Desulfatibacillum aliphaticivorans DSM 15576: one gene and its partner. Each later gene encodes a partner of the first gene's protein in a complex. Links are inferred from orthologs where the notes say so. Each region holds a gene or a part of one and is shown on either strand. Other genes may lie near its edges.

Region 1 (4,948 bases):
CAAAGATTCCGGCCAGGGAGCACTGGGAGCACCCGCCGCTTTTCTTTTCGTAGCTTTTAGCCAGGGAAAAGGCTTTATCCGCAACTTCCTGCTTGTTCATGGTCATGGATTGGCTCCTGCTCTTGTTTCGGGAAGATTATTTGCAATGATTATTTTATCCGATTGATCTGGAATTCAATAGTAGCACGTATTTATACATTCGGCAAACTATTAAAGGGCGTCCATAGCCGTTCCCGCGACCGCATCATAAAAAAAATCCCCCCGGCAAAAGATTGGCCCGCCTTACTTGCCCCGGTAAACCGGCGGACGCCTTTCTATCCTGGACATCACCCCTTCCATGAAATCTTCCGTGCTCCATAACTTGTTCAACCCTTCGTTTTCAAGGTCCAGGGCCTGGGCGACCTCATGGGCATGGGGCTTGTGAAGGATGCGCTTCATTTCCTGGATGGCCAGGCCTGCGCCGCCGGGAGGCGTCAGTTTTCTGGCCTGCTCCCTGGCGTAATCCAGGAGTTCGTCATGGGGCAGCACTGCATTGGCCAGACCCAGTTCAAGGCAGTCGGCGGCGGTCAATTTTTTGGAAAAATAAAGGATTTCCTTGGCTTTTTGAAAACCCAGCAGCCGAGGCAGAAAATAGGTGGACGCCAGTTCGGGAACCAGTCCCAGTTTTGAAAAAGGCATCTGCACCCAGGCGTGTTCGGACATGTAGACCAGATCGCAGCCGGCCAGGGTCATGGTAAAGGCGCCGCCCATGGCCAGGCCGTTGACGGCCGCAATAATGGGCTTGCAGCAGTTGAACATTTTCATCGTAAAGCGTTTTTGGGCGATGTCCGTCAGGTCGATTTGCTGCAGAATTTCATCGGGCAGCCCTTCCAGGACGTCGGTGGAAAAGTACCCGCCGCTGCTATACGCCTCTTTAGCCGGATCATTGGAGTCCGGGTTCCTGGCGCCGGTGATGATCATCACGCCGGCCTCGGGGGCCTTTTCAAAATGCTCCATGGCCCAGTAAAGCTCCAGAAAGGAATAGGCGCTCAAGGCGTTTTTTCTTTTGGGGGTGTTTAAGGTCAGGGTGACGACGCCGTCATCGCCTTTGTCATAAAGGATGTCCTTGAAATCTTCCGTTTGCATAGCACAGCTCCGATTCCGACTTAAAAAAGTCCGCCTATGGGTGGTTTGCTCCTTAAATGCTGGAAGCGCGTCCTTCGGCGTCCGGCAAAGCCGGAAAACTGATATTCAGGCCTCAGCCATGGTTTCAGGGCGCAACATTCGGGCGCAACACTCTACGGTATTTGGGGGGATGCCCATTATCTTGATCGTTTTTTTCGCAAAAGACAAGCCCAATATGAAAACAGGCAATTCTTTCGCGGAAAAAAGGGACCAAATAAAAAAAGGCCGGTCCGAATGGGACCAGCCTTTTATAATCTTGTGGTGGGCGATACTGGGATTGAACCAGTGACTTCTACCGTGTGAAGGTAGCACTCTCCCGCTGAGTTAATCGCCCTGCGTCTGGTGCTCTGTATAATGGCATATGGTCAGGTCCGTCAAGTCTTTTTTCAGGTTTTGCTGCATTTGATGCAGGAAAACCGAGCCTCTTTACAAAGGGTCTCGCTTGCGGGCCTAATCCTCTTCATCCTCCGGGAGATCGTCCCCGTCCCAGGAGTCTTCCTCCCCGGAATAATCCTCCTCGGAATCGTCAAAATCCTCGGCGAAATCCCGGTCGTCGTAATCGTCTTCCGAAAAATCGTCCATGGGATCTTCGTCGTCCGGTTCGGAGGAAAAATCATCCTCTTCGTCCGGGCTGAGTTCGGGCTCATCCCAGGTTTCCTCTAACTGATCCCAATCCTCCTCCTGGTCGTCCTCGCCATCATGATTCGAGTCCCCGGAAAAATCCATGCCTTCGGGATACCGGTCTTCGTCCAGGGCGTAATCCCGGGAGGCTTGGTCTTGGTCTTGCTCCTGATCCTCCTGATCCGGCTCTGCAAATTCCACGAGCTCTCCGGCGCCCAGGTTGGGCGGCTCCAGCGGGGTGAGGTTGCGGCGATTCTGGAATTCCGCGAATCCCGCAGCATCGGGCAGGGCCGGGGAGAGATCGTCGGGATCATAGTCGTCTTCGTCTTTTTGTTTTTTGGACAGGCCCAGTTCCTCCAACTCCTTAAGCGTGGGCAGTTCGGTCAAATCCTTCAGATCGAAGACTTCCAGGAATTTTTTGGTGGTGGAGTAGATCATGGGCCTGCCGGGCTTGTCCGTATCCCGGCCGAGCACGCGGATCAACTGCTTTTCCATAAGCATTTTTAAAACGCCGCCCGAATCCACGCCGCGGATGTATTCGATGTCGCTCCGCAAAACCGGCTGGCGATAGGCGATGATGGCCAGGGTTTCCAGGGCCGGCTTGGACAGGCGCACAGGCTGGCTCTGATGCAGGCGCTTGATCCATTGAGCGTACTCCGGGCGTGTGCGCAACTGGTATCCTCCGGCCACGTGGTGAAGGGCGAAGCCTCCGCCCCGGAGTTCGTATTCCCGGCCCAGAGTTTCCAGGGCGGTCCGTATCATCTTGGAGTCCGCCTCGGGAATGGACTGGCGCAGCCGCTCCATGGAAAGGGGCGTGGACGAGATGAACAAAAGGGATTCTATGATGTATTTTAAGTTATCCATATAGTTTAGGCGTAAAATATACGAATTATCCCGGAATGTAAATGCTGCGCTATCTTGATAATGCTTAATTTGGTCATTTCCAGCAAGGCCAGGAAGGTGACGATCATGTCCATCTTGGTGTAATCTTCGCCAAAGAGCTCCGTAAAGGTGACGGTTTGCTTCTCCTCCAAGATATCGGCGATCTGGTTGATCCGTTCCTTGACGGACACGGTTTCGGCGGTGACGGTGACAAGCTCCTCCTGCCTGACGTTCTCCAGGATTTTGGCGAAGGCGTCAATGAGCTCGAACAGCCCCACCATGATGACCTCGTCCTCCCGGTCGTCGAACTCCATGGGCTCCGGGCTGCGGGCGAAAACCGAATCCCCCAGAAGGTGCCGCGTCCCAATGGACTCGGCCGCTTCCTTGAGCTGAAGATATTCGGCCAGGGGCCTCACGATCTCCATACGGGGGTCTTCGTCGTCGTCTTCATCGTCAAAATGCCGGGGCAGGAGCATGCGGGACTTGATCTGCATCAAGGTGGCGGCCATGAGCAAAAAGTCTCCGGCCAAATCCACGTTCATGGCTTGCATCTGCTCCACGTACTCCAGGTATTGGTCTGCAATGACCGCTATGGGGATGTCGTAGATGTCCACCTCGTTCTTGCGAATCAGGTGGACCAGAAGGTCCATGGGGCCTTCAAAGACATCCAGATGAATGTGATAGCGATCCTCTTGCATGAGCCCTCAGGCCTGTTGAATTGCCAAATGAAATTGAAGCGTCAAGCGAAGCCCCCCTGGTTCTTGCTGGGTTTCGCAGGCTCAACCCAACCTACGTCGCGATTGCCAAGTCGTAGGTTGGGTTAAGAAGTCCGGCTTCGTTGATTCTCACAACCAACAATGCTTTTGGACTGCGAACCCAACATCAATCCGCTTAGGGGGAGGCAATCTCTCTTAAGCGGCCCCTGTATGCATTCCCACGCAAAGCATGGGAACGAGTTTAAACCAAAGGCGACGGCCGGATGGGCCGTGTAGCGGCAGGCCCCCGTGCCTGCCTTGTAGGGGCAGGCTTTCCCTGCCCGTTTTGCGCGGGTGACGCGCAATAACAACGCGAGGAAGCCTCGCAACTACAGCGCAGGGCAACCTTGCAACTACCGGGCGCAGCAAGCAGCGCCCCTACATCCAGGTTGCAACCATCCCCGCCGCCATGTAGGGGCTGGGTTTCCCAGCCCAAACAGCGCGGGTGACGCGCTGTTGCTCTGCATTGACCTCCGGGGACGGATATTAGTCTTATCTCTCGCGGCGGACGATGCTCCCTCCCCCTTGACGGGGGAGGGCCGGGGAGGGGGTGATAATGCCTCTCCCTCCTATCCGGTTGTTTCCGCCTTGATATTTACTCCCCCCCATCCTGTCCTTCCCCCGCCAGGGGGGAAGGGGCCAAGATTGAAGGGCTTCCATTCGACAGTGTTTGCGGCATTTGGATACACGCCGCTTCGTTGCGTTGGGCTAAATCTTCACCGCGGCCCGCACTTCCTCCATGGTGGCCTTGGCCACTTCACGGGCTTTGTCGCTGCCGGTTTTGATGATGTCCTCGACCTCGTCCCTGTTTTTTTCAAAATGGACGCGCTTTTCGTAAATGGGCTCCAACTGGGCTGTCAGGTTGGCGGCCATGAGCTTTTTGCACTGCACGCATCCGATTTCCGCGGCCCGGCATTCCTTGTTCACCTGTTCCACCATTTCCGGCGGGCTGTAAATCTTGTGAAAGGAATACACGTTACAGATGTCCGGGTCTCCCGGGTCTTTTTTCCGCATCCTCTGGGGGTCGGTGATCATTACCGAAACCTTTTGCGAAACCACGTCCGGGGGATCCGCCAGGTTGATGGCGTTCTGGTAGCTTTTGCTCATTTTCCGGTTATCGCTGCCCAGAAGTTTGGGGGTTTCCGTCAGGATCGCCTTGGGCTCCACAAAGACATCGCCGTACATATAGTTAAAGCGGCGAACGATTTCGCGGGTCAGTTCCACATGGGGCACCTGGTCGATGCCCACGGGCACGCCGTGCGCTTTATACATAATGATGTCCGCAGCCTGGAGCACGGGGTATCCCAAAAATCCGAAGGTGGAGAGATCCTTGTTCTCCATCTGGACAATTTGGTCTTTATACGTGGGGTTTCTTTCCAGCCAGGGCACGGGCGTAATCATGGACAATATCAGGAACAGCTCCGCATGCTCCTTCACCTCGGACTGGACGAAAAAGGTGCTCTTGGCCGGGTCCAGGCCTACGGAAAGCCAGTCTATCATCATTTCGGTCCTAAAGGCGGCGGTGT
Region 2 (6,246 bases), on another replicon or contig:
TCGGGCGGCCGCGGGTGCGGCGGGAGCGGCCGCCGCAAGGGGCGGCGCCTGTTCCTGAGCAGGCTTCTTTTTCTTTTTCGGCGCCAGAATTTTTCTGTACTTCTTCAACCGGCTTCTAAAACGGGGATTTTCCTTTTCCAAAGCCTGGGCGACCATGCCGAACTGGTCCTTTATGGGCGAGTCCCCCACATACTCCTTCCACCTTTCAAACGCGGCGAGAACCAGGGCCTTGTCATCCCATTGCTTCATGACAGGCTCCAGAATGCCGCGGACGAATTTGGCGCCGGCGGAATCAATGGCAAGCCCCATGACGCCCAAAATAACCACAATCATCAGGAGCGCCCAATACCATTTTAAGGAAGTGAAATACCAGACCGCGACCACAAGCGCCAAAAACACGATGCCGATGCCCACATTGATGTTGGCGCTTCTTTCCGCATTATCCTTTTTTAAGGCCCGGTCATAGGCTTCGTCAAACAGGATGTACAACTTTTTGGCCTTGGCGAGAATTTCCTCTTTCTCCAGAGAGCTATCCTCCTCCCCATCCTCGCTCTCCTCCACGTCCTCTGCGTTTGTAACAGGGGGCGCCGAAGGCCTGGGCGCGGGTTTGATGGGCTCCGGCGCCGCATTAACCGGCGCCTGCTGTTTGGGCGCCTGCCCTGCTTCCGCGGCAAGCCTGCATATGGCGCCGGCCTTTTCAAAGGCCAATTGATATTTCATGGCCTCTTCCGCGGTTAAGCCTCTTTTGATGACAACCGTTTTACCGCTGAACAGTTTGTTTGCGCGGTCAGGGGTCATCCTGAACATTTTAGCGAGGTTATCTTTAACTTCCTGGGGCGCACGGCCAGCGGCGACCTGACCGGAGAACAACAGAGTAAAGCGGTCTTGCTCCATGTGCGGAATCTTCTCCTTGCTATGCATTAAAGGCGGGAACCAGCAATTCGAACTTTCTACCTAGGGTGTTGCTTTAACATTTTTCCAACATATAGCACGGAGCATAAATAAACGGCAAGCCGTCCGCCAGGCTTACAGTCAAAAGACTGTGCGGAAAAATATGGCCATCGGTTTTTTTTACCCCGCCGGCCCTTTTTTAAACCGGCGATACCTCCAACCCACTGTCTTGACTGGAATTCCAAGCCCAATTGCTAAGGCTTATCAAAACACCACATATAGTAGAGTAAATATTTTCAAAACACCCTCTGTTGTGTTTTTTCCTTTACAAGGGCCCTAAGCTCTGATAAATAGGACATCACTTGCATAGTAAATGCGCCATAGTATCCAAAGAAATTAAAGGGGGCTCGGCAAAATCAGCCGGGGGCGTCCTTAAAATCCGTGCGTCATTCTAATAAACTGCGGGCCCGAACCTGAAAAAGGGGGCGAGGCGGCCGCGGTTGCAATACATCGAAGAGATTACGGCAAGTTTCCATTCAAGGAGCGTGGAAATTCCATGAAACTCAAGCAGCTTGAACTTTGCGGTTTCAAGTCCTTTCCTGACAAGACGACCATTCCCTTTCCGGGAGGAGTGTCGGCGGTTGTGGGGCCGAACGGCTGCGGCAAGAGTAATATCGTGGACGCCATCCAGTGGGTCACCGGGGAGCAGCGAGCCAGGCAGCTTCGCGGGAAATCCATGGAGGATGTCATTTTTTCGGGTTCCAAAAGCCGCCCGCCGGTCAACATGGCCGAGGTTTCCATAACCTTCGCCAACGATAATGGCAGTTGCCCGGAGGAGTATCGCGACTTTTCCGAAATCATGGTGACCCGCCGTTTGTACAGGTCGGGCGAACGCGGGTATTTCATCAACAAGCAGCCCTGCCGCCTTAAGGACATCCAGAATCTGCTCATGGGCAGCGGGATCGGCGCCGGCACTTACGCGGTGATCCAGCAGGGCAACCTGGGCGCCATCACTGAGGCTGGCCCGGACGAACGGCGGATTTTTATTGAGGAAGCGGCGGGCATCACCCGATATAAGGCCCGAAAAAAGGAAGCTCAGTCCAAAATCAAGAGCACCCGCACCAACCTGTTGCGCGTCATGGACATCATTACGGAAGTGGAGCGCAACATGGCCTCCCTGAGCCGTCAGGCCAAAAAGGCGGAACGGTACAAGGAATACAAAAAGCGCATTGAAAAAATAGACATTGCCCTGGCTGCGTTGGAATTCGACCGGTACACCCAGAGAATTTCCGAAACTCACCGGCTGCTCCAGGAGTTGAAGGACCAGGAAATATCCCACGTCACCCAGTTGAGCAAGCTGGACGCGGCCATGGAGGAGATCCGCCAGGAACGCGCCTCCATGGCGGAGGACGTGAATAAAAAGGAAATCCGGTGCTTTGAGCTCCAGCGCCAGGTGGACCGGATGGAGAAGGATCTCCAATACGCCAAGACCGAGTCCTCCCGTTTGGCTCAGGAGGCCGGAGAACTGGAATCCCAGTTGGCCGGGCTTCGCGAAAAGCAGGAGCGCATCGTCCAGGACAGGAGCCAGTGCCGCGAAGACATGGAAAAAGCGGCCCGGGACCTGGAGCAGACCAAGGCCCTTTTGACGGACGACGAACAGGCTGTCACGAGCGTCAGGCAAAATCTGGCCCGGTACAAGGCGGCGTTGGAAGAGGAAAAATCCCGCCTGACCCAGCTTTTGGGAAACGAAGCCAAATACAGCAACATCTACCAGAACGCGGCCAACACCAAGCAGGATATCGCCCGCAGGCTCCGCCAGCTTTCCGAAGAAGTGGTCCGGGCCGGCCAGCGTGAGCAGGAAACCAAGCGGGCTTTGGCCGACGCGGAAGAAAACCTGGAAGGCATCCTGGAGGAAGCCGAATCCGTCAAGGGCGAGTTGGTCTACATTGAACAGGCCCTGGAGGAAAAGCGTGCGGAGCTGGGCGACCAGTTGAGAAAAGTCCAGACCCTGGACATGGAGCGCAGCAAGTCCAAGTCCCAGTTGAGCGCCCTTAAAAGGATGGAAGGCAACATGGAGTGGTTCCAAAAAGGCGTGCGCGAGGTGGTCGCCTGGGATCAGGAAGCCAACAAGGAGGATTCCCGGATTCTGGGCGTGCTGGCCGACGTGGTCAAGCCGGAGCCAGGCTACGAAGAAGCCGTGGAAGCGGCTTTGGGCGAGGCTCTGCAATTCGTCATCGTCAAGGACAAGCAAACCGCCCTGGACGCCATGGAGCACCTGGCCGAGGCCAAAAAAGGCCGGGCCGGCTTCATGCCCGTCTCTTGGGTGGATGCGGGCTTCACCCCCGGCTCCTTGAATCATGCATCTTCCCTGCTTCAGCATGTGGAGGCCGCCGACGGATGCGGGCATCTGATCAAATCGCTGCTTTCCGACGTGCTGGTGGCCGAGGACGCCAAGGCGGCCGTGGAATTGAAAAACGGCTACAATGATCTGACCGTGGTCACCAAGGACGGCGTGGTGCTGGTTTCTCCCCGGGGAATCGTCGGGGGGGGGCAGGAACACTCCGGTCCCGGCATCCTGGCCCAAAGGCAGCAGTTGACCCAGCTGGAAGAGACCATCGCTTCTTTGGAAGAGGAATTGGAGACGGCCAAGGAAAGCCAGGAAACCCTGGAAAAGGAAACCCGGGGCCTGGAAACCGATCTCCAGAGGATGGTGGAAGGCCTGCGGGATCTGGGCCGGGAGGAAATGGAAGCCCAAAAGGAAGTCTCGCGCCTTAAAGAAGACACAAAGCTGGCGGCCCGGCATCATCAGATCGTCATTTCGGAGCAGGACCAGCTCATGGGCGAAGAAGACGACGCGGAAGAAGAGTTGTCCAAATATAAAGGCTTGGTGGACGAGGCTGTAAACGAGGTCCAGCAGGCTGAAGAAGCGGTTAAGCAGGCGGCCATCCAGGTGGAGCAGGCCGAGGCCGAGTTGGACGGCTTTTCGGAAAAAACCACGGATCTTCGCGTGGAAATAAGCGCCCTGTCCGCCCGCCTGGACAACCAAAAGGAAACTTACGTCCGGTTGGCCGAGTTTGAAGAGGAAAACCAAAAGCGCCTGGAATATACGGAGCGCGAAGCCCTTAGGCGGCGTTCGTCCTCGGGCCAGTCTTCGGATAAAATCGAAGAGCTGGAATCCCGCCTTACGGATGCTTATACGGAATTGACCCAGGCCAAGGAAGCCTTGGAGAAGGTGGAAATCTCCCGTCAGCAGATCGAGAATTCGCTGAAGGAAAGCGACGCCATGCAGGCCAGGATTAAGAACGAGCGGGAAAGCCATCGCGAAAAGGTTCGGGACCTGGAGCTTTCCCAGTCCCAGCGCAAGGTGCGTCAGGAAGCCGTGGCCTCCCGCATTCTGGAGAAGCTGGGCCGTCCTTTGACCCAGGCCAGGAACGACGAGGGCCTGCCCGACGTCAGCGATCCCAAGCTGGCGGACGAAGCGGCCATGGAAATGGACGACCTGCGCCAGAAGATCGGCCGCATGGGCGACGTGCACCTGGGCGCCATCAACGAGTACGAGGCCCTGCAGGAGCGTTACGAATTCCTGACTCAGCAGCGGGACGATCTCATGCACGCCATCGAGTCGTTGGAAAAGGTCATCCGCAAAATCAACCGCTTCACCCAGAAAAAATTCATGGAGACCTTCCAGAAGGTCAACGAGAAGCTGGCCCTGGTTTTTCCGCGTTTGTTCCACGGAGGTTCTGCGGAAATCAAGCTGTCCGAGCCGGACAAGCCCCTGGAAACCGGCGTGGAATTCGAAATTCGGCCCCAGGGCAAAAAGATCACCCGCATGAGCCTGCTTTCGGGCGGTGAAAAGGCCCTTTCGGCCATCGCCTTTGTGTTTGCCATCTTTTTGATCAAGCCCGCCTCCTTCTGCCTTATGGACGAGATTGACGCGCCTCTTGACGATGCCAACGTTTCGCGTTTTAATGAACTATTGAAGCTGATCGGGGAGAAATCCCAGATCGTAATGGTAACCCATAACAAGAAATCCATGGAATTCGCCGACATCCTATATGGAATCACCATGGAGAACAAAGGCGTCTCCAAAGTGGTGTCGGTCAACCTGGAAAAAGCTCAGGAAGCGGCATGAGTTGGTTTAAAAAAAAAGACAAGGCGGAAAAAGCCCAAGAGGCGAACGAAGATAAAAATCCGGAACAGGAAGCCCCCGAAGCCCAGGCGGAGGAACCAATCGCCGGAGCTGAAGAGGCCGCTCCGGCCGAGGAGGATGCGCCCCCCGCTTCTCCCAGGCAGGAGGCTGGCTTGGGGGCCAGGTTAAAGGACAAGCTGGCCAAGACCCGGGATGTCCTCAACACTCCCATCGAAGATTTTTTCATTACAAAAACCGAGTTGACGGAAGACTCCCTGGAGGAGTTGGAAGAAACGCTGATCACGGCGGACATGGGCGTGAACACGGTCATGGATCTGATGGAGCCCGTCGCCGAAAAGGTGAACAAAAAGCAGATCACCAATTCCAAAGAGTTGCGGGCCGCCCTTACAGACGCCATGCTGGACCTGATCAAGCCGGTCCATGAAAACAAGGAGCTGCCCAACAAAAAGCCCCTGGTCATCATGGTCGTGGGCGTGAACGGCGTGGGCAAAACCACCACCATCGGCAAGCTGGCCGCCAATTTCAAAAAGCAGGGCCAAAAGGTCATGCTGGTGGCGGCCGATACATTCAGGGCGGCCGCCGTGGAGCAGTTGGAAATCTGGGCTGAACGTGCAGGCGTCCAGATAGTGCGTCACAGGGATAATTCCGATCCGGCGGCGGTGGCTTATGACGGCGTGGCAGCCGCCGAAGCCCGGGGCATGGACGTGGTGATTATCGACACGGCGGGCAGGCTCCACACCCAAGTCAACTTGATGGAAGAATTGAAGAAAATCCGCCGGAGCTGCCACAAGAGCCTGCCGGGATCGCCTCATGAAACCTGGCTGGTCATTGACGCCAATACCGGGCAGAACGCCGTAAGCCAGGCCAAGTTGTTCCACGAGGCGATCGGGGTGACGGGCATGATCCTGACCAAGGTGGACGGTACGGCCAAAGGCGGCATTGTGGTTTCCATATGCCACGACATGGACGTTCCCATTCGATATATCGGATTGGGTGAAAAAGCAGAAGATTTAAGGGAATTTGAAGCCAGGGAGTTCATCAAAGCCCTGTTTTAAGGCTTTTAATAGGGTTCAAAATTCAAAAAAGCCCGAATTTCGGGCTTTTTCGGCATTTTGGGATTGACATTCGTTTTGAATGCGTTTAAAATTTGCTAAATTTCCACAAGAGGTACAGTATTTCATTAGTTCCACTTCACGTTTTCTTAC

Evidence for each region. Proteins that work in one complex are often made in the same cells at the same time.
Region 2: the proteins of G491_RS0128180 (region 1) and smc are in contact, whole or in part, in a crystal structure (PDB 3ZGX), measured with the Bacillus subtilis proteins. The link is inferred for Desulfatibacillum aliphaticivorans DSM 15576 from one-to-one orthologs.

Annotation. Positions count from the first base shown.
Region 1 is NZ_KE386983.1:115,801-120,748, forward strand. Bases 1,511-4,336 are described here. They hold G491_RS0128180 (segregation and condensation protein A), read right to left. Parts: upstream 3,366-4,336; coding sequence 2,655-3,365; downstream 1,511-2,654. Other genes in these bases: scpB (SMC-Scp complex subunit ScpB), read right to left, coding at 1,615-2,649; trpS (tryptophan--tRNA ligase), read right to left, coding at 4,131-4,336. Also shown: G491_RS0128155 (C-GCAxxG-C-C family protein), read right to left, coding at 1-106; G491_RS0128160 (enoyl-CoA hydratase/isomerase family protein), read right to left, coding at 283-1,125; more of trpS, read right to left, coding at 4,337-4,948. UniProt on the Bacillus subtilis protein: Participates in chromosomal partition during cell division. May act via the formation of a condensin-like complex containing Smc and ScpB that pull DNA away from mid-cell into both cell halves.
Region 2 is NZ_AUCT01000007.1:88,841-95,086, forward strand. Bases 1,100-5,223 are described here. They hold smc (chromosome segregation protein SMC), read left to right. Parts: upstream 1,100-1,447; coding sequence 1,448-5,023; downstream 5,024-5,223. Other genes in these bases: ftsY (signal recognition particle-docking protein FtsY), read left to right, coding at 5,020-5,223. Outside these bases: G491_RS33555 (hypothetical protein), read right to left, coding at 1-894; more of ftsY, read left to right, coding at 5,224-6,096. UniProt on the Bacillus subtilis protein: Required for chromosome condensation and partitioning.